4 regions of the Phyllobacterium sp. 22552 genome follow, and region 1 is predicted to be linked to each of the others. Evidence: riboswitches for the same ligand, from Rfam matches in the RefSeq annotation. Region 1 holds a riboswitch; each other region holds the start of a gene.
What was found. Region 1 has a riboswitch for cobalamin ahead of ACTJI9_RS20110 (hypothetical protein). Riboswitches for the same ligand answer to the same signal wherever they lie in the genome.

Region 1 (4,992 bases):
TGACGATGCGCGCTTTGGGAAAGGCCAATCGGAAATTTTCCGCTTCCACCCGCCGGGCGGCATCCACCACAGCCATGGCAATGAGTTTGACAAAGCCCTCGGTCAGATCGGAACGTGCCGACGATACGTCAATCGCTGCCATCAGCCGCCCGCGATGATCGAAAATCGGTGCCACAGTACAAGAAAGCGCTGTGTTGCGACTGCGGAAATGCTGGTCGCGGTGGATCGTCAGGGCACGTTGTTCAGCCAGCGCTGTGCCAATGCCATTGGTGCCCTCGCACTCTTCGCTCCAGACTGCTCCCGTCCAAAGTCCCGCCTTGCAAAAGGTGGCATCATCGCCCTCATAGCCCCGGCGATCGACTGGAACACCATTCTTGTCCGCTAAAAGGACGCAACATCCCGCACCACCCACCGCCGAATAAAGCCGGTCGAGTGCGATTTCTGCGGTTTCTATGAGAGATCCCAGCTCTTCACGCGCTTCACGCAATTCCTGATCGGTCAGCATGTTTGGCGGCGTGCCCTCATCAGGCTTCAAGCCGTAGAGACGCATTGAACGCCCCCACGATGCAACAACCGCTGACTGCGCAGCAGCGTCACCTGTCACGGCAGATTGGATATGCTCGGCATGTAAGCCGTCATCCTGCGTTCCCATGGTCCTCCTCCGAAGTCCATGTACAGGGTGACGCCTGTTCTCGCCTACGTCAAGTCACCTATTGATGGCGGCAACCGGGGCTGCTCTACCGCCGCGATTTAAGGGCGTAGGTCCAAAACGCCCCCGGTTATAATCGCAGCTATTCTCCAATCTCGTCATATGACCTTTTCAGCAAATATGTATCCATGATCCAGCCCTTTTGCGCGCGCGCAACATTTCGCAACCGCTCAATATCGTCAACGACATCGCGCAGCTTGCCGGACATGAGAATCTCGTCTTCCGTTCCTATGTAAGCACCCCAATAAATATCGACATCTTCATCAATTGCCTTGAACGCGCCCTCGCCATCGAGCATCACAATCACGCTTTCCGAATTGTTCGGAAAACCTTCGGCAAGCTTGCGCCCTGTGGTTATCGTAATGGACTCGCCGATTCGATTGAGCACAACCTTATGCTTTGCCGTGAGCGCCTGAATGCTGCTAATGCCGGGAATGACATCATAGTCCAGTTCGAAATTGCCCTTTGCGTTAAGTCTGTCGAGAATGCGGATCGTGCTGTCATAAAGCGATGGATCACCCCATACGAGGAAAGCACCACACTCATCATCGCCAAGCTCCTCCATAAGCAGGTGCGCATAGGTCGCTTCCATTTTGTCGTGCCAATCCGTGACACTTGTTCGATAGGTCGAGGACGGTTTCTCGCGCAGCGGCGTTTCAAAATCCACCATGCGGTAGTCTGGGGCGGTGATGAACCGCTCGCAAATTTCCCGACGGATCCGGGACAGCTGCTCTTTCTCAGCTCCCTTATCGGGAATGAAAAACACATCGACCTGATTGAGCGCATTGACTGCCTGTATGGTCACGTAGTCTGGGTTGCCCGCGCCAATTCCGATGATGAGCAATTTGCGTTTCACTGGGGCACACGCGAGGCCGACGATAGTTCCGGCCTTTGACTCTCTTCGATCAAAGCACAGAACAGTTCGTGGAGGCGTTTTGCCCCCGCATGTTTTCCGGCAAAGGCCTCAAGCTTTATAATCTCCTGACTTGCAGCTGCAACGATATTGGTGCCGCGAGGCCGGGAAAGCAGCCAGGCAAAAAACACGTCTTCCGGCACAGTTGCCGCGTTGACCGATTGTGGGTTGTTATATTGATTTGTACTGGCGCCGAGTATCATGCTTAACCCCGATTGTTGGGAACAAGGGTCAAGCGCGAAGATTGCAGATAGTCAGCCTGCGGCAAACCATTGCAAGCGACACACCGGGACACCCCGCCCGTGGACGTTCATCATGTTTCGGCAGGTCTCCTGGCTCACAGGTCAGTATTACTGTCTGGCCTTCCCGGGAAATCCCAGTGACCTTTTGCCTGAACGAATTCAAGCGACAGCAACTCGCTGTTTACAGTTGCGGGGGCAGCGCCGGCATTGGTGAATATCACTTCACCGGCTTCCCTCTTAGCTCCCGGCTTTGCAGCACGGGAGAACCGGAACACTCTTATAAGAACCCAGCCCACCTATTGAGGTCAACAGGGCAGGCGTAAATTTATCGGGGGGAAACCGGTAAACGGCTGAATGCGGCGCATCACCAATAGAAAATGGCGCAGGCTGGTGCCCGCGCCATTCCAAACTATTCAAACAAGATCAAGCGGCGAGAACTTCTTCCGCATCTTCCGGCACTTCAGAAATTGTCCGCAGGATTTGCGACGCGATCTGGTAGGGGTCGCCCTGCGAATTCGGACGGCGATCTTCAAGATAACCGCGATAGCCATTGTTTACAAAGCTGTGCGGAACGCGGATTGATGCACCGCGATCAGCAATGCCGTAGCTGAACTGGTGGATCGACTGGGTTTCATGCTTGCCGGTAAGGCGCATATGATTGTCCGGTCCATATACGGCGATATGGGCAGCGCAATTCTGCTCAAATGCCGCCATGACCTTTTCGAAGTAATCCTTGCCGCCGACTTCACGCATATAGGTGGTGGAGAAGTTGGCATGCATGCCCGAACCATTCCAATCAGTATCGCCGAGCGGCTTGCAATGATATTCGATATCGATGCCGTATTTTTCAGTCAGGCGCTGCAGGAGATAGCGTGCAATCCAGACCTCATCGGCAGCCTTCTTGGAACCTTTTCCGAAAATCTGGAATTCCCACTGGCCTTTTGCCACTTCAGCATTGATGCCTTCATGGTTGATGCCGGCATTCAGGCAGATATCGAGATGCTCTTCGACGATCTTGCGGGCGATATCGCCAACATTGCTGTAGCCAACGCCTGTATAATATGGGCCCTGCGGCGCAGGAAAACCTGTCTCAGGGAAGCCGAGCGGGCGGCCGTTCTTGTAGAAGAAATATTCTTGTTCGAAGCCGAACCATGCGCCGTCATCATCAAGAACAGTTGCGCGGGTGTTGGAAGGATGCGGTGTCTTGCCATCGGGCATCATGACTTCGCACATGACGAGAACGCCATTCTTGCGTTCACTGTCCGGATAAAGAGAAACAGGCTTCAATACGCAATCCGAGCTTTTGCCCTCTGCCTGCATTGTCGAGCTTCCATCGAAGCCCCAAAGCGGCAATTGTTCCAGCGTCGGAAATACGTCGAATTCCTTGATCAGCGTCTTACCGCGAAGATTTGGCGAAGGGACATAACCGTCGAGCCAGATATATTCGAGTTTATATTTTGCCATTCCGTTTCTCTCATATTTTATTGTGCAGACCGGTTGCGAGGCCTGCATCGTGGAGCGCAGTTCGCAGATAGAATTGACAATGCAAACAGCGTGCCAATTCGCTCAGCCGGATCGCAAAAATTTGAAAAACATATTAGCCGGATATTTTTAGCGGTGCTTTTTGCAGTTTGAAGCTGCCATTGCTATGCTGACGGCTCAGAAAAACCGCTTTTACCAATCGCCACGTTGATACATTTTTAGGCAGGTGCGGAATTTCTAGGCATGATAAGGCGCAAATTCTGTCGCGAGCTTGGAACCAATAACTCACTTCCGGATTAACGATCTGGAATGAACGAAATGGAGAGTATTATGGAAAGTGCCGGAATCGGGTGGATCGCAGCAATCATCATTGGTGGCGTTGCGGGCTGGCTTGCAGAGATGTTCATGAAGAGCAACATGGGCGTCATCATGAACATCATACTCGGGATCGTGGGCGCGATAATCGCCAACGCAATCCTTTCCATGGTCGGCGTCGTCCTTACAGGCTGGCTGGGCTATTTGATTGCTGGCTTTATTGGCGCCTGTATTCTTATCGCTGTTGCCCGCATGTTCAAACGAACAGCCTGATTTGATTAATGAGAAACGGCAGCGAGTATAGCCTCGCTGCGAATTTCCTCGGTCAATTGAAGCCGTATCCGGGCAAACTCGGGTGCGGCTTTAACCGTGTAATGGCGCGGATGTCCCAGCGGTACCGGCGTGATCGACTTGATACGGCCCGGCCGCGCTGACATCGTAACCACGCGTGACGCCAGAAAAATCGCTTCTTCAATATCGTGCGTGACAAAGATAACTGTCTTTTGTTCCCGCTCCCAAATACTGAGCAGCAGTTCCTGCATCAAGCCTCGCGTCTGGTTATCCAGCGCTCCGAAAGGCTCATCCAGAAGTAGTATTTTCGGATCATTCGCCAAGGCGCGGGCAATTGCCGTGCGCTGCTGCATGCCACCGGACAATTGCTTTGGCCAATGGTTTTCAAATCCTTTAAGTCCCACCTTGTCGATGTAAGAGGCGACAATTTCAGCTTTTTCCTTTGCGCCGACGCCGCGTTCTGTCAGGCCGAAACCAATATTCTGTTCGATCGTCAGCCATGGAAACAGCGTATAGGACTGGAACACGACACCGCGATCTGCGCCTGGACCTTTCACCTCTTTGCCATCAAGCGTGACCGTGCCCGTGGTCGGCCGGTCAAGCCCCGCAACAATACGTAACAGCGTGGATTTTCCGCAGCCGGATGGTCCGAGGATGGACACGAAATCATTGTGCGGAACAGTCAAATCCGTCGGTTGCAGCGCCTGCACAGGCTGCCCGCCGCGAACACCCGGAAAGACACGGCTCACGCCTTTAATGATGAGCGTGCTCATGCGAGCCTCCATGCAAAAAGGCGGCGATTGACCGACTTGAACAGGAAATCTGAAATCAAACCGATAATGCCGATAACAATAATGCCGAAAATAATCTGACCTGTAGCGAGCAGCGCCTGACTGTTGATGATCATATACCCGATACCGGAGGATGCGCCGATCATTTCAGCCACGATGACATAGGTCCACGCCCAGCCCAGAACCAGCCGCAATGTCTCAGCCACGTCCGGGGCATTGGCAGGAATAAGCACGCGCTTGACCACACCC
Region 2 (4,992 bases), on a different contig from region 1:
TGTTCAGAACAATAAGATCGGCGGCGCGAATTTGATCCTCGAACAGCTCTTCCAGCGGGCTATCGTGATCAAGTGACTCGTCCTGCTCGCGCTGAGCGTCAACCTTATCGTGATCATCTGCAAAACGGCCCTCCGACACGGCGGCAGCATCAATAACGGTAACAACGCCATCAACGGTTACCTGTGTCTTGATTTCGGGCCAGTTAAAAGCTGCAACCAGCGGCTGTGGAAGAGCAAGACCGGACGTTTCAATGACAATATGATCAAAGCGATCAGGTCGATCCAGAAGCTTGGTCATGGTGGGAATGAAATCATCAGCCACGGTGCAGCAAATGCAGCCATTGTTAAGTTCGATCATATCTTCGTCGCGGCACGCTTCGATACCGCAGCCTTTGAGCAAATTCCCGTCAACGCCAAGATCACCAAATTCGTTGATGATCAGCGCGATGCGCTTGCCATTGGCATTTTCGAGCAGATTTCGGATCATGGTAGTCTTGCCCGAACCGAGAAAGCCAGTGATGACCGTTGCCGGAATCTTGTGACCCTGCATTTTGTTATCCCTTCATTTTGAGCGGCAGCCCTGCTGCCACGAAATAGACTTTTGCCGCAGCGGCAGCCACGGCTTGATGCAATCGGCCTGCGTGATCACGAAATTCACGTGCCATGCGATTTTCCGGTACTATTCCAAGACCAACCTCATTGGAAACCAGAACAATGGCACCCGCGAGATGGCTCAGTGTGTTTATCAGACGTGCAATTTCGGCGTCGATATCACGTTCGGCCATCATTAAATTGGTCAGCCACAGTGTAAGGCAATCGACCAGGATTGCCTTTTCGACACCAGCAAGACTTTCCAGTTTTCCAGCCAGATCAATTGGTTCTTCAACTGTAATCCATCGGGATCCGCGCCGCGCTCTATGATGCCCAATTCGCTCGGACATTTCATCATCCCACGCTCTGCCGGTGGCAAGATAAATAGCATCCCACCCGGATGATTCGATCAGACCTTCGGCAAAGGACGATTTGCCGGAACGCGCGCCTCCAAGAATAAAGGTAATTTCGCGTTCCAGCGGTTGCATTACTGCTCAAGCTCCGATGAAGCATAATTCTGAATTGCCCAGCCCAGTGCAGTACCAAGTACAACCCAGAAGAAGAGATTGGTTGCCAGTGCTGAGACGGCAAACTCTGAGGCAAGTGTCGGAGGCACCGCTGATGTCAGATCTTCTGCTTCCGGTGCACCATAAATATGGGGAGCGACAATCAATACAACACCAAGAAGCTTAGCCCAAGTCTGCTCACGCAGTACGATCAGATAGACGCCGCCCGCCGTCAGAATGACAGTTATCAGCCACCAGGTCTGCCGCATGGCCAGATCCGCTGCAGGCATAGCAGGCAATTCAGGGGCAAGGCTGAACGCCGGTGCAAAATTGAAGATGAAAAACCCTGCAAGCCCCCAATAGATTCCGTTCTGAAGGGTAATGCGACGACCGAGGAAAAGCGCCGCAGCACCAGTGATCAACGCAAAGCCTGCTCCAGCCACCAGATTGATCAACAACGTATTACCGAGACGACCAAATGGCAGTTCGGGACCCGCCTCTTCCGCATGTTCGTGCGGAGTAACCGCCGCAGATTCGCTCGCAGAGGCAGGCGTATCGTGAGAATGACCGCCGCCGCCCGCACTTTCATATTCTTCCGCATGCAATATCAGCGGTACATTTTTTACATACATGGCCGGTGTTAGAATTATTCCGGCAAACAGACCGGCTATGATTGTAGCCAGCAAATATTTGACCAACATGGAGTCCACTCCCCAATTCCAAAAGCGAGACGCCGGGCACCTGCAAAGGTCCCGGACCAAACAACCATCATTATTTCAATGCTTAAGGGTCGATAGCTGAATCAACATTTCAGCTATCAAAGACTCAATGGCAAGGAAATCCATATGAATGGCGGGTGTCGTGTGCTGTGTCATGCAGCGTTTCAGAATGTGAAAGACCGACGCCATAAATAATAAACACGCCGAGAAGCAATGACACAACAGCCGTCGTCAGACGCGATGCGAGTGGGAGAGAAATCGTATTAGAAGTACGAACAGTAGCCATAACAACCTCCGTGCAGGGCCAGAAGGGAAAATCCCCCTCGGTTTTGGGCACTATTACCCTGTGATTGGCAGGTCTCCTGGCTCGCGGGTCGCAAGATAAATGCCGCCTTCCCGGTTTCCCAGTGACTGCCGTCCGCTTTCGCGTTCAGCATGGCATATATCCTAACCGCTCTACAGTCGCGGGGTCGGCTGCGGTGGGATCGCCCTAATGGGTACGACCGTCGCATTCCCTTTTGATCCCTGGCCTTTGGCCAATGCGGGAACCAATCATCTGCTGAACGTTATTCACCAAGCGCTCTAAAAGTCAAACGAATCTGCGACACCTTGATCGCTGCCGACGCCGTCAGACACGTTTAAGCGCAAACAATGCCTCGATATCCAGAACTGACTCCAATTGCGCTGCAATGGAGTCGAGCGCCGCATCTACACCAGCGTGATAATCGAGAACGCCAGCAGATATTCCCATGGACTTTAAAAGTGCTGCCCGGAATGCGTCCGCGTTGAAAAGCCCGTGCATATAGGTACCGAATACTTTGCCGTCAGCGGATATTGCACCATCCGCTATGCCATCAATATTCACGGCTGGCCGGATGCAATCGGGGCCAGTCGTTCGACCAAGGTGAATCTCATAGCCCTTCAACGGTATGTCAAACTGCAATGAACGGGCTTGGACATTGCGCACGGTCTTCTCCGGCTCCATAACTGTATCGATATCGAGATAACCAAGACCTCTAATTTCCCTGATATTTCCTTCAATCCCTTGGGGATCAGATACTGTTTTACCCAGCATCTGGAAGCCGCCACAAATGCCGATAATATGACCACCTCTGCGTCTGTGCTGATCAAGATCGTGGTCCCAGCCATTTTCACGGAACCGTTGAAGGTCACCAATGGTGGATTTGGAGCCCGGAATAATGACCAAACCTGCATCTGCAGGGATTCGCTCGCCACTTTTGATCATGACGACCTCGACTTGCGGTTCAGCTATTAGCGGATCGAAATCATCAAAATTGGCAATGCGATCAAGCACTGGAACGGCAATTTTCAACGCCCGCCCATCACCTTTGACCAGCCGTTCCAATACAACCGAGTCTTCCGCCGGAAGACGGGAGGCATCTTTCAACCAAGGGACAACCCCGAAGGACGGCCAGCCCGTAAATTGTGTGATAGATTTCAAACCGTCATCGAAAAGCGAAATGTCGCCACGAAACTTGTTGATCAGATAACCGGAAATCATATCCCGATCTTCAGGCGAAAGAATTGCGTGCGTGCCGACAATCGACGCTATCACCCCGCCTCGATCAATATCGCCAACCAGAACCACAGGCACATTGGCTTTGACGGCAAAGCCCATATTGGCGATGTCCCCTGATCGCAGATTGATTTCTGCGGGCGATCCAGCTCCTTCAACGATGACTATGTCCGCATCGGCACGAACGATATCCCACGACTCCATAACCGCATTCAGCAATCCCGCCTTGTATTGCTGATAATCCTTGCCCTTCGCCTGTCCCCAAACTTTACCCTGGACAATGATTTGGCTGCCCGTTTCTGACTGAGGCTTCAGCAATACCGGATTCATGTGAACCGACGAGGGCACGCCACAAGCCAGCGCTTGCAACCATTGCGCCCGGCCAATCTCACCACCATCATCGCTAACAGCAGCATTGTTCGACATGTTTTGCGGCTTGAATGGAAAAACCCTCAAACCGCGATTGCGCGCCAGACGGCACAATCCCGCCACCAAAACGGATTTGCCAACGTCAGAGCCAGTTCCTTGCAACATGATTGCGTGTGTCATGGGCTTTGAGTAGCGGATATGTCTTTCTCTTCCTAGTCCCATGCAAGCCGTTGCGCGCTTACGCGCATCCGATAGAGTGACCGGTAGCAATATTCGGGAGGAACTATAATGGATGCAGTCGTTGATGCGGCGGCCGGTCAATTTGAACTCAATGATGATCAACTGGCAATTCAGGATATGGCACGCGCTTTTGCGGCTGATCGGGTAGCACCGAAGGCACTCGCTTGGGACCGCGACAAGCATTTTCCCGCCGATGTCATTCGCGAGACAGGTCCGCTGGGCATGGGTGGCATTTATGTGCGCGAGGATGTTGGCGGATCGGGTTTGAAACGGCTTGATGCCGTGCTGATATTTGAAGCTCTTTCAATGGCCTGCCCTGCCTTTTCAGCATTTATATCAATTCACAATATGTCGACATGGATGATCGACCTGTTCGGAACACAAGCTCAACGACAAGAATTTGTGCCCAAGTTGACGTCTATGGAGTGGCTGGGCAGCTATTGCCTGACGGAACCGAACTCCGGTTCCGATGCGGCGGCGTTGAAAACTACAGCTGTTCTGGATGGCGATCATTACGTTTTAAATGGTGCTAAACAATTCATATCCGGCGCAGGCGATAGCGATATTTATGTCACCATGGTGCGCACCGGCGAATCCGGACCAAAGGGCATTTCCGCACTGATCATTCCCAAGGATGCTCCGGGCCTGTCATTTGGCGCAAATGAATTCAAGATGGGTTGGAACGCCCAGTCCACCCGCACAGTTTTATTCGATAATTGCCGGGTTCCTGTAGCAAATCGGCTTGGTGCTGAGGGTGATGGATTTAAAATAGCCATGGGAGGGCTTGATGGTGGCCGTCTGAATATCGCGGCATGCTCCTTGGGTGGAGCTCAATCGGCACTCGACAAAGCGGTTGCTTATGCTTCCGAGCGCAAAGCATTCGGTAAGGCCATCAATCAGTTTCAGGCATTGCAGTTCAAGCTTGCCGACATGGAGACGGATCTTTCAGCCGCGCGAATGCTGCTCTACACAGCTGCCTCAAAACTCGATGCGAAGGCCCATGACGCGTCCAAGTGGTCAGCCATGGCAA
Region 3 (4,992 bases), on a different contig from region 1:
GCCTTAACAAATGCCATTTGGCTTTGGTCTGCAGTAAATTATCATCTCATCCTTTGCGCAGCAGCAAGGTGACGACGAAGAACGCACCGATGGAGCTGGTGACGACGCCAATCGGCAATTCCTGCGGCGCGAGCAGCAGTCTTGCGACGAGGTCGCTTGAAAGGAGCAGTATGCTTCCGAAAAGCGCGCAAGTTACAATCAGTCCGGCATGGAGCTGGCCGGAAAAGCGCCGCGCAATATGGGGAATCATCAACCCGACAAAGCCGATAACGCCCGATACTGAAACAAAGATCGCGGTTGAAAAGGCACAAACAATAAACACGATATTCCGGGTTCGATTGACCCTGACGCCGAGGCTTTCCGCGGTGTTTTCGCCCGCCAAAAACGCATCAAGATTGCGGTGGTTATAAAGCGCGAAGATCAGGATTGAGGCGAGGCCAATCAATGCCAGCGGCAGATTATCCCAACGCGCAATTCCCAGTCCTCCAAGCGTCCAGAACAATACCGAATGGGCGGCACGTTGATCGCCGGAAAACACCATATAATTGGCAAGCGCCGTGAAGATGAAGGATACGGCAAGGCCAGCAAGGATCATGCGCTCGGGACCCTGACCTTGTACGCGGCGCACCAGCAGCAGAACGATAATAGCTGCGAGCATGCCACCGCTGAACGCAGCAATGGGCAGGGTCCATACGCCGAAGCGATCGCCGAAAAGACTTATAACCGATACCGCGCCAGCAGCAGCCCCCGAGGAAAGACCAAACAGGAAGGGGTCAGCGAGATCGTTGCGGGTAACGGTCTGCAACATTGCGCCAATGATGCCAAGGCCAGCACCGACGCACAGGCCGAGGATGGCGCGGGGCAAACGCAGGTCGACAATAATTCTTTCTATGGGCACAGTCGTGGCCAAATCACTGAGCCCTGCAAAATGCGCCAAGGCATTCAACACGTCGCCAAGCGCGATAAATGTTGAGCCATAGGCAATGGAAAGGAGCCCAAGCACGATGACCAGCACCGTGCTTACCGCTAAAGTCAGTTTTGTTCCCGCCGGAAAATGCACTCAGAATGCTTCCGGATGCATTGCCTTGGCAATCTTTTCGATGGCTTCGATATTCGCAGGACCCGGCGTAAGTTCCGCATAACGAAGGGGGACAAAGCGCTCATTCTTTACTGCATCGGTTTCCTTCATGGCCGGATGGCTCTTCAGGAAATCGAGAAGCTTCTTATATCCAACATCATCCTGATAATCGAGCAGTACGAGAAACTGCGGATTGCGCGATGCAACAGTTTCCCAAGAGGTGGTGGCCCAGCTGGATTCCAGGTCATCCATGATGTTGACGCCGCCAGCTTCGCTGATCATCGCTGAAGGGATGGCGAACTTTCCAGCGGTGAATGGTTTGTCTTCACCGGAATCATAAAGGAACACGCGGGTACCGCTGTTGGTGCCGACCTTCTTTTTGATCTGTGCCAATTGGGTCTTCCAGCCGGAAATCAGTTTTTCAGCTTCTGCTTCCTTGTCGAAAATTTTGCCCAGCTTTTCGATGTCGCCATAGAGAAGCTCCATGGAAGCGGCAGGGCGGTTTTTATCGAGATGGACGCAGCTCTCGGTCAGTTCGAGGGTTTTGATTCCATAGGGCGCAAGTGTATCGGGGGTAACTTCGCCGCCGATGCGCATGCCGTAATTCCATCCAGCAAAGAAGAAATCAGGCTGCACGGCGATAATATTCTCGAGTGTCGGATTTTTTGGTGCAAGTTCCGGAATGGAACCCTGCTGCTTGATGAAGGCATCATCGAGCTTGTACCAGCCGGTGATTCCGGTCACGCCAACCATTGAAGATTGCAGGCCAAGCGCGAAAGCCATTTCGCTCATGTTAATATCATTGACGACAACGCGCTTGGGAGCGGCGTCGAAGGTCAAAGGTTTGCCGCAACTATCGACGGTTACAGGGAAAGCAAAGGCAGGCGCAGACAGAAGAGTAAATGCGAGGGCAAAAAGGGATTTTTTCATCAAATGCTCCGTGAATGAGAATGGGCGTCATGGATCGGTTCGGGTGCTTCAAACACCATAAGGTCGCGCTGGCGAGATGGGTGCCTGAGGCGCAGCACATCAAGGTCAAATACATCGCTGACGATGCGCGGGGTCAGCGTTTCGTCGGGCGTGCCTGACGCTACAAGCTGAGCGCTGTGCATGACTGCTACATGGGTTGCAAAGGGCGCAACAAGCGGCAAATCATGCAGAACGGCAATGGTCGTGACATTAAGTCCGGCAACGAGCAGGAGCAGTTCGCTGCGCGCCTTTGGATCGAGGTGATTGGTCGGTTCATCAAGAAACAGGATGGCCGGTTGCTGGGCGAGGGCGCGCGCCAATTGCATGCGCTGCCGTTCGCCGCCTGACAATGAACCCAATGCACGACGGCGGAAATGGCTGATCCGCGCGCGCTCCATGGAATCTTCGACGATTTCCCGGTCGACCGTGCGTGTGAAGACGCCCAGATGGGGAATGCGGCCAAGAGATACATAATCCTCGACAAGAAGCTGTTGATCGGGGGCATCGGCCTGGCCGACAAAGGCAAATTGCCGGGCCCGCTCAAGCGGCGACATTGTACCGATAATTTTGCCGTTGAAGCTTATTCCGCCGGACGTCGGTGGCAGCAGCCCGGCCAGCATGCGCAGCAAGGTGGATTTTCCAGCGCCATTCGGCCCGATAATAGCGAGCCTTGCGCCACATCTTATGCCGACCGACGCAGCATCAACCAAAGTATGGGTTCCGGTTTTATAGCTCACGGCTGTTGCATCAAGCTGTATATGGCTCACGGGCGCGCTCCCATGCCGTGGAAATATTCTGAGGACTTCGACATGGGTAGGAGATAGCGTAATGTTATAACAATCGTCAATGCCGATTGTTTGAGAGGGTAGATAATATGATGCTGGGTCGAAGTGACGATGCGCGAAACGTTCATACCTGCCAACTTTCAAGGGGAGGACAGAGAACGCAGACGATGAACCGGAAGCTATTCAAAGCATTCGGGTGCCGCTAATGCGGACAGAGGTCATCGCATCGCTCCCGGCACACCCCGTCCGGTTCGAATTTCAATTATGATGGCAGGTCTCCTGGCTCACGGGTCTTGGCAAAGCCTTACCTTCCCGATCTTGCGATCAGTGGCATCATCAGGCGTCGCTCACCGCTTACAGTTGCGGGGGCAGCCACGGTTTCGGTCCCTTTTGGGTACGCCTCACCGTGTTCCCTTTTCATCTCCAGCATTGTCTAGCCGGAGAAACCATCACGATGATTAGTAGTTGAACCGAAGTGAAAATGAAATGGGGTAAAAGAGATAGCACTTGGAAAAAATAGAAGAATGCTATGTTTCCCTCAGGAGTGAGAGGGAGGCTTTCGCCCACCTCCCGTTTTCTGGTTTAATGAATGGAGATCCGGATAGTGAGTGTCCAGCTCGTCCGGGTCTTTTTCAATTCCAGGGTGATAATCAGCAGCTACCCTTTGTTGGCATTGAGTTTCTGCGTGGTTCGACGGGGCTCACCATGAGGAATGTGGTTTGATTGCACATTGGTCGATAACCTTGCAGGAAGTAACTTCCTGCAAATAATAACCTCCCTCATGGTGAGCCCCGTCGAACCACGCAGCAAGCCTAATGCAAATTATATTACCCCCTCTCTTGGATTTGGTTGTGTCGTCCATTTTGCCAGCCCGTTTAAGGTGCAGATTCAGTACGTGCTAAAATAAATGGCAGAATAAGTTTTTTAAGCGTGAACAAGCCGATGGAGTAGGCTAGGCTTCGCATGTAGCCTTTGGCGACATCGATGTTTTATTGAATTTTGGGGCGACATGGCAATTCACGCAGCAGTCTATCATCTGACTCACTATAAATATGATCGCCCCATCATGCTCGGGCCGCAGATCATCCGCCTTCAACCAGCTCCGCACTCGAGAACCAAAGTGCTGAGTCACTCGTTGAAGGTCAGTCCGTCCAACCATTTCGTCAATTTGCAGCAGGACCCTTACGGTAATTTTCTGGCCCGTTTTGTCTTTCCTGAGCCCGTCACGGAGCTCAAGATCGAAGTCGATCTCATTGCCGATATGACCGTCTATAATCCGTTTGATTTCTTCGTCGAACCTGCCGGAGAAATCTGGCCCTTCGCTTACCCTGAAGATATACGCGACGATCTTTCCATATATATGAAGCCGGAGCCGATTGGGCCGCTTCTGTCGGATTTTCTGGCAACGATTGATCGCTCAAGCACCAATACAGTCAATTTCGTCGTGGACCTTAATGCACGCATCCAGCGCGAGATTGGTTATGTTATCCGCATGGAAACCGGTGTCCAAGAGCCGGAAACCACGTTGAATGTCCGTACAGGTTCGTGCCGTGATACCAGCTGGCTTCTCGTCCAGACCTTGCGTCATCTCGGCCTGGCGGCGCGTTTTGTTTCCGGCTACCTCATCCAGTTAAAGCCCGATCTGGTGGCGCTCGATGGGCCTGCCGGGACAACGACGGATTTTACTGATCTACATGCCTGGTGCGAGGTCTACTTGCCGGGTGCCGGTTGGATTGGCCTTGATCCGACATCGGGGTTGCTGACTGGCGAAAGTCATGTCCCGCTGGCCGCAACACCTCATTATCGCAACGCTGCACCGATTTCAGGCATGGCTGAACCGGCCAATGTCGAATTCGGTTTTGACATGCGGGTAACGCGCGTCTCGGAGCATCCACGCATTACCAAGCCATTTTCCGATGAATCGTGGGACGCGCTCGATGCGCTTGGCAACAAAGTCGATGCGCTGCTCAAGGAACGGGATGTTCGCCTGACCATGGGCGGCGAGCCGACATTCGTTTCAATTGACGATTTTGAATCCGGCGAATGGAACACCGATGCCGTTGGCCCAACCAAGCGGGAAAAAGCTGACAAGCTGATCCGGCGCTTGCGTGATCGTTTCGCGCCGGGCGGATTTCTGCATTACGGGCAGGGAAAATGGTA
Region 4 (4,992 bases), on a different contig from region 1:
CGCTCGTTGATGCCGCTAACGACCAGCGCCCCGGCGATGCCCAGATTCTGATACCGGCGGGTGAACGGCTGGGTCAGGTGGTTATCGAAGCCGAAAATCTCACCAAGTCTTTCGGTGATCGTGTGCTGATCGAAAACCTGACTTTCAAACTGCCACCCGGCGGTATTGTTGGCATTATTGGTCCGAACGGTGCGGGTAAAACCACTCTGTTCAAGATGATCACCGGTCAGGAAAAGCCGGATTCCGGCACTATTCGCGTCGGCGAGACTGTTAACCTCGGATATGTCGATCAGAGTCGCGATCACCTGAAAGCCGACAAGAATGTCTGGGAAGAAATTTCCGGCGGAACTGACATCATCAAGCTTGGCAAGCATGAGATGAACTCCCGCGCTTATGTTTCAGCATTCAACTTCAAGGGTACCGACCAGCAGCAGAAAGTTGGAAATCTTTCTGGTGGTCAGCGTAACCGCGTGCATCTGGCCAAGATGCTTCAGTCCGGTGGCAATGTTTTGCTCCTCGACGAACCGACAAACGATCTAGACACGGAAACCTTGGCAGCACTTGAAGATGCCTTGGAAAAATATGCAGGTTGCGCTGTGATCATCAGCCATGATCGCATGTTCCTTGACCGTCTCGCGACGCATATCCTGGCTTTCGAAGGCGATAGCCATGTCGAATGGTTTGAAGGCAATTTCGAAGATTATGAAAACGACAAGATTCGTCGTCTCGGTCCCGATAGCGTCAATCCAAAGCGTCCAAGCTACAAGCCTCTGACACGCTAAATATAGATGGGGAACCGCAAGGTTCCCCGTTGTCTTTGCTGGTGTAATCGCCAGATAATTTGCCGCTTTTCTAAAGCAGGGAACTCTTTGGAGCAAATGATGACTGACCTGTTCGGTAATCGTGACGAAATAGTCCCTTCGCGTAAGGTCAGTGGTCGTGTGATCGGGCTATTTGAGGCACTCGACAGGGATTTTGTCACTTCTCCAACAGATTCACTGGAACTGACTTTTGACGGTATTGTCGGTGACTTTCACGCGGGTCAGACGCGTCGCTCTGGCGGACGTGAGCCTTGGTATCCGCGTGGCACCGAGATGCGCAACGAACGCCACCTTTCCATTCTAAGTGCCGACGAGCTTGACGAGATCGCAGGAGGCATGGGCTTGCCTCAGCTGAAAGCTGAATGGATCGGTGGAAACATGGTGATTTCCGGTATTCCATCCCTTTCGATGCTACCACCCAGATCGCTGATGTTTTTTGAAGGTGGCGTGACGTTGAAAGTCGATGGACAGAATGCGCCCTGCAAGATTGCTGGTCGTTCTATTGCTTCGCATGCGGGTACTCCTGACGAAACCACCACTGCATTGGATTTTGTACGCGTGTCCAAGCGCTCGCGGGGTATCGTCGCTTGGGTTGAAAAGCCCGGGATCATACGCGCCGGTGAAAAAGTTGATATTCGTATTCCCGAACAGTGGATTTACAGGGTCTAAGGCTTGCGCCAAGTGCCTTTTCATGGCGAATAGAAAACAGGTCCGGTGCCAGCAATTTAGACGATTGCGGAGAATCGGGAAGCCGGTGAAAATCCGGCACGTGCCCAGCGCTGTAAGGGGAATGACCGTGCATTATGCCACGGTGGCCGAGAGGCCACAGGAAGGCGCACGGTTCAGCTGAACCCAAGTCAGAAGACCGGCCGGACCCCATAGCCCAAGCTGCGCGGACGGCGGCGAGGGCCTCAAGCGTTGTTAGGAGCAAACAATGCACGAAGCTTTTGATAGTCCGGTTCCAGCGGGTGATTTTACTGACGATGAGCGTGCGGCCGTTTATAAGGCGATTTATACCCGGCGAGACGTCCGCGATCAGTTTTTGTCAAAACCGATCGCCTATGATGTTTTGATGCGATTGCTCGATGCGGCGCACCATGCTCCATCTGTAGGCTTCATGCAGCCTTGGAACTTCATCACAATTCGCGATATGGCCCGCAAGAGGCAAGTGCACCGCGCTTTCGCCAAAGCCAACGAGGAAGCCAAGGCCCTGTTTCAAGATGAACGCCGGGCGCTGTATGCCTCTCTCAAATTGGAAGGCATCCTTAAAGCGCCGGTCAATTTATGCATCACCTGCGACCGGACACGCGGTGGAACGGTCGTGCTCGGTCGCACCCACAACCGCCAGATGGATGTCTATAGCACCGTTTGTGCAGTCCAAAATTTGTGGCTTGCTGCCCGTGCTGAAGGTATTGGCGTTGGCTGGGTGAGCATCTATCACGACAATGACATGCGCCAAATATTAGGTATTCCGGATCACGTTGAGATTGTTGCCTATCTATGCCTGGGCTATGTCGACGAGCTTTTTGATGCACCGGAGCTGGAAAAAAAGGGCTGGCGCAAAAGAATCCAATTACAGGACCTTATTTTTGAAGAAGGCTGGGGCCAGCTCAGCTCAGATCTTCCTCATCCGGATCCAGAAGACGTGTCGCCCGCCATTCCGTCAGTTTGCGATTAATCGCATCAAGCACGAAGAAACGAGCGGACTCTTTGTCATAGCCTTCGTCGCGCAGCGCATCATAGTCTGTATGTTGATGCCGCACATGGGCAATAGCGGCCAACCATACGGCAATCGGCGGCGGCAAGGTCTTCATATGGGGCGCACCTGCGGCCGCGCGTATTGGTTCCGAATCGGAGTAGGGAACGGCGGGTAAAAGCAAGGTCAGCGCTTTGTTGATTGAACGCTGACGGTTCGTTCCTGCACTCATTGATGTCTTTCTAATTTGATTCTGGCGCCTATTTCAGACGCGGCAGAAATTGTCGTCAATGGCAAAAACCTCTTGCCAATCGTCGCCTCATGACATAAACATATCTTTATGTCTTTTGAGGATTGGTTATGGACCGGCACAATCTTAATCTCGACCTGATGGTTGATACGTTGAAAGCGGCAGCTGAGCCTAGTCGGCTACGCATTCTTGCTTTGTTGTCGCGTGGTGATCTAACCGTTTCCGACCTCACATCCATTTTAGGACAATCTCAGCCGCGAGTGTCACGACATCTGAAATTGCTCTTTGAAGCAAGTCTTATCAACCGCTATCAGGAAGGCTCCTGGGCCTATTTCCGTTTGGCGGAATCATTGATTGTGGGAGATATTGCCCGTTCCCTGCTAGATCGCCTGGATTGTTCTGATCCCCTGCTGGAGCGTGACCTTGAACGTCTTTCCTCTGTGAAGCTTCAGCGCCGTGAACGTGCGGCTGCCTATTTTAGCGCGAATGCTTCAAGCTGGGATGCTATCCGCTCGTTGCATGTTCCAGACGGCGCTGTGGAAGAGGCCCTTACCAAGATCATAGGTGCAAGACCGTTTCAAGCGATGCTCGACGTCGGTACGGGTACCGGGCGCCTGCTTGAGCTCTTTGCTCCGCTCTACTTGCGCGGTGTCGGTATCGATATCAATCGCGACATGTTGACGATTGCCCGGTCAAATCTTGAGAAGTCCGGCATTGCCAACGCGCAAGTCCGTCAAGGTGACGTCTATTCCTTGCCGGTAGACAGAGAGTCTTTCGATCTGGTGACAATCCATCAGGTCTTGCACTTCCTTGATAATCCGGCCGAGGCCATTCGTGAAGCTGCGCGTGCCTTGCGTCCTTCCGGCCGAATGTTGATCGTCGATTTTGCTCCACACGAACTTGAATTTCTACGCGACAGACATGCCCATTTGCGCCTCGGTTTTCATGACGGACAGATTAAAGACTGGCTGACGGAAGCCGGACTGACGCTGGAACAGAGCATGGAATTACAACCAAAAGATAAAGACAAACTGACTGTTAAATTGTGGCTGGCACGCGACCCACGCTTGCTAATTGCCGATCCTGTTTCAACCTCCCGCGTTACGGAGAGTGTCTAATGAGTTTTTTCCGCCAATCCCGCCGTGCCGATCTTGGTAGCAATATCAAGGTTTCATTCGAGTTCTTCCCGCCAAAGACCGAGGTGATGGAAGAGCGTCTCTGGGAGACTGTAACGCGTCTGGCTCCGCTTAATCCCGAATTTGTCTCTGTGACATATGGGGCAGGTGGCTCCACTCGTGAACGCACAGCCCGCACGATCAAGCGCATCTTAACCGAAACCGATGTGAATGCAGCGGCACATTTGACCTGTGTTGATGCCACGAAGGAAGAGGTGGACACGGTAATCCGCGAATTTGCCGCCATGGGTGTCAATCGCTTTGTCGCCTTGCGCGGCGATCCGGCAAGCGGCGTAGGTGCTCATTACAAACCGACACCGGGTGGGTATGAAAACGGTGCCGAACTTGTCGCTGGATTGAAAGCTTTCGCTGACTTCGATATTTCGGTTTCTGCATATCCCGAAAAGCATCCCGAGAGCCCGGATTTTGCTACCGACATCGATATGTTGAAGCGCAAGGTCGATAATGGCGCGACGCGTGCCATCACGCAGTTCTTTTTCGAGAACGACCAATATGAGCGCTATGTTGAAAAGGTGCGTCGTGCCGGAATCTATATTCCGATTTTGCCTGGTATACTTCCAATCCATAATTTCACCCAGGTTACCAATTTCTGCTCCAAAGCTGGTACTCACATACCTACATGGCTGGCAGAGCGGTTTGATGGATTGCAGAATGACGAGCAGACTCATGCTCTGGTAGCTTCAGCCGTCGCAGCGGAACAGGTTCTTGATCTGGTCGAACGTGGCGTGCAGGATTTCCATTTTTACACGATGAACAGGGCTGATCTCGCCTTTGCGATCTGTCATCTCATCGGTATTCGTCCGGAAGCTGTAGCACTCCAATCCAATCTAGCCGGTGCAGCAGCTTGATAACAGCTTGTTAAAAGTGAAACGGCCCGGTTGCTATAACCGGGCCGTTTCTTTTGTTTCACTCACTTAACGGTCAGAGACCATATCCGTAGCGCTCATATTTCAATTCAAGGTATCAGTCCTACGACCATTGCACCAATAAATGCGAACGCTGCACAGATCATAAGGACATTCATCGATC

Region 2: another riboswitch for cobalamin. It lies ahead of ACTJI9_RS02835 (CbtB domain-containing protein); the one in region 1 lies ahead of ACTJI9_RS20110 (hypothetical protein).
Region 3: another riboswitch for cobalamin. It lies ahead of ACTJI9_RS06670 (ABC transporter ATP-binding protein); the one in region 1 lies ahead of ACTJI9_RS20110 (hypothetical protein).
Region 4: another riboswitch for cobalamin. It lies ahead of bluB (5,6-dimethylbenzimidazole synthase); the one in region 1 lies ahead of ACTJI9_RS20110 (hypothetical protein).

The regions. Positions count from the first base shown of each region.
Region 1 covers NZ_JBQENG010000009.1:107,298-112,289, forward strand. The annotation lists gene ACTJI9_RS20100 (sigma-54-dependent Fis family transcriptional regulator) at 1-652, opposite strand, end outside; gene cobF (precorrin-6A synthase (deacetylating)) at 792-1,565, opposite strand; gene ACTJI9_RS20110 (hypothetical protein) at 1,562-1,825, opposite strand; cobalamin riboswitch at 1,928-2,150, opposite strand; gene ACTJI9_RS20115 (glutamine synthetase beta-grasp domain-containing protein) at 2,288-3,328, opposite strand; gene ACTJI9_RS20120 (GlsB/YeaQ/YmgE family stress response membrane protein) at 3,677-3,934, shown strand; gene ACTJI9_RS20125 (ABC transporter ATP-binding protein) at 3,940-4,725, opposite strand; gene ACTJI9_RS20130 (ABC transporter permease) at 4,722-4,992, opposite strand, start outside.
Region 2 covers NZ_JBQENG010000001.1:566,696-571,687, reverse strand. The annotation lists gene cobW (cobalamin biosynthesis protein CobW) at 1-550, opposite strand, end outside; gene cobU (bifunctional adenosylcobinamide kinase/adenosylcobinamide-phosphate guanylyltransferase) at 555-1,079, opposite strand; gene ACTJI9_RS02840 (CbtA family protein) at 1,079-1,798, opposite strand; gene ACTJI9_RS02835 (CbtB domain-containing protein) at 1,923-2,102, opposite strand; cobalamin riboswitch at 2,152-2,384, opposite strand; gene ACTJI9_RS02830 (cobyric acid synthase) at 2,445-3,902, opposite strand; gene ACTJI9_RS02825 (isobutyryl-CoA dehydrogenase) at 4,011-4,992, shown strand, end outside.
Region 3 covers NZ_JBQENG010000002.1:508,342-513,333, reverse strand. The annotation lists gene ACTJI9_RS06680 (FecCD family ABC transporter permease) at 47-1,060, opposite strand; gene ACTJI9_RS06675 (ABC transporter substrate-binding protein) at 1,061-2,008, opposite strand; gene ACTJI9_RS06670 (ABC transporter ATP-binding protein) at 2,008-2,814, opposite strand; cobalamin riboswitch at 3,085-3,298, opposite strand; gene ACTJI9_RS06665 (DUF2126 domain-containing protein) at 3,842-4,992, shown strand, end outside.
Region 4 covers NZ_JBQENG010000001.1:389,802-394,793, forward strand. The annotation lists gene ettA (energy-dependent translational throttle protein EttA) at 1-782, shown strand, start outside; gene ACTJI9_RS01975 (MOSC domain-containing protein) at 882-1,490, shown strand; cobalamin riboswitch at 1,517-1,709, shown strand; gene bluB (5,6-dimethylbenzimidazole synthase) at 1,756-2,499, shown strand; gene ACTJI9_RS01985 (DUF2293 domain-containing protein) at 2,432-2,749, opposite strand; gene ACTJI9_RS01990 (ArsR/SmtB family transcription factor) at 2,878-3,885, shown strand; gene metF (methylenetetrahydrofolate reductase [NAD(P)H]) at 3,885-4,811, shown strand.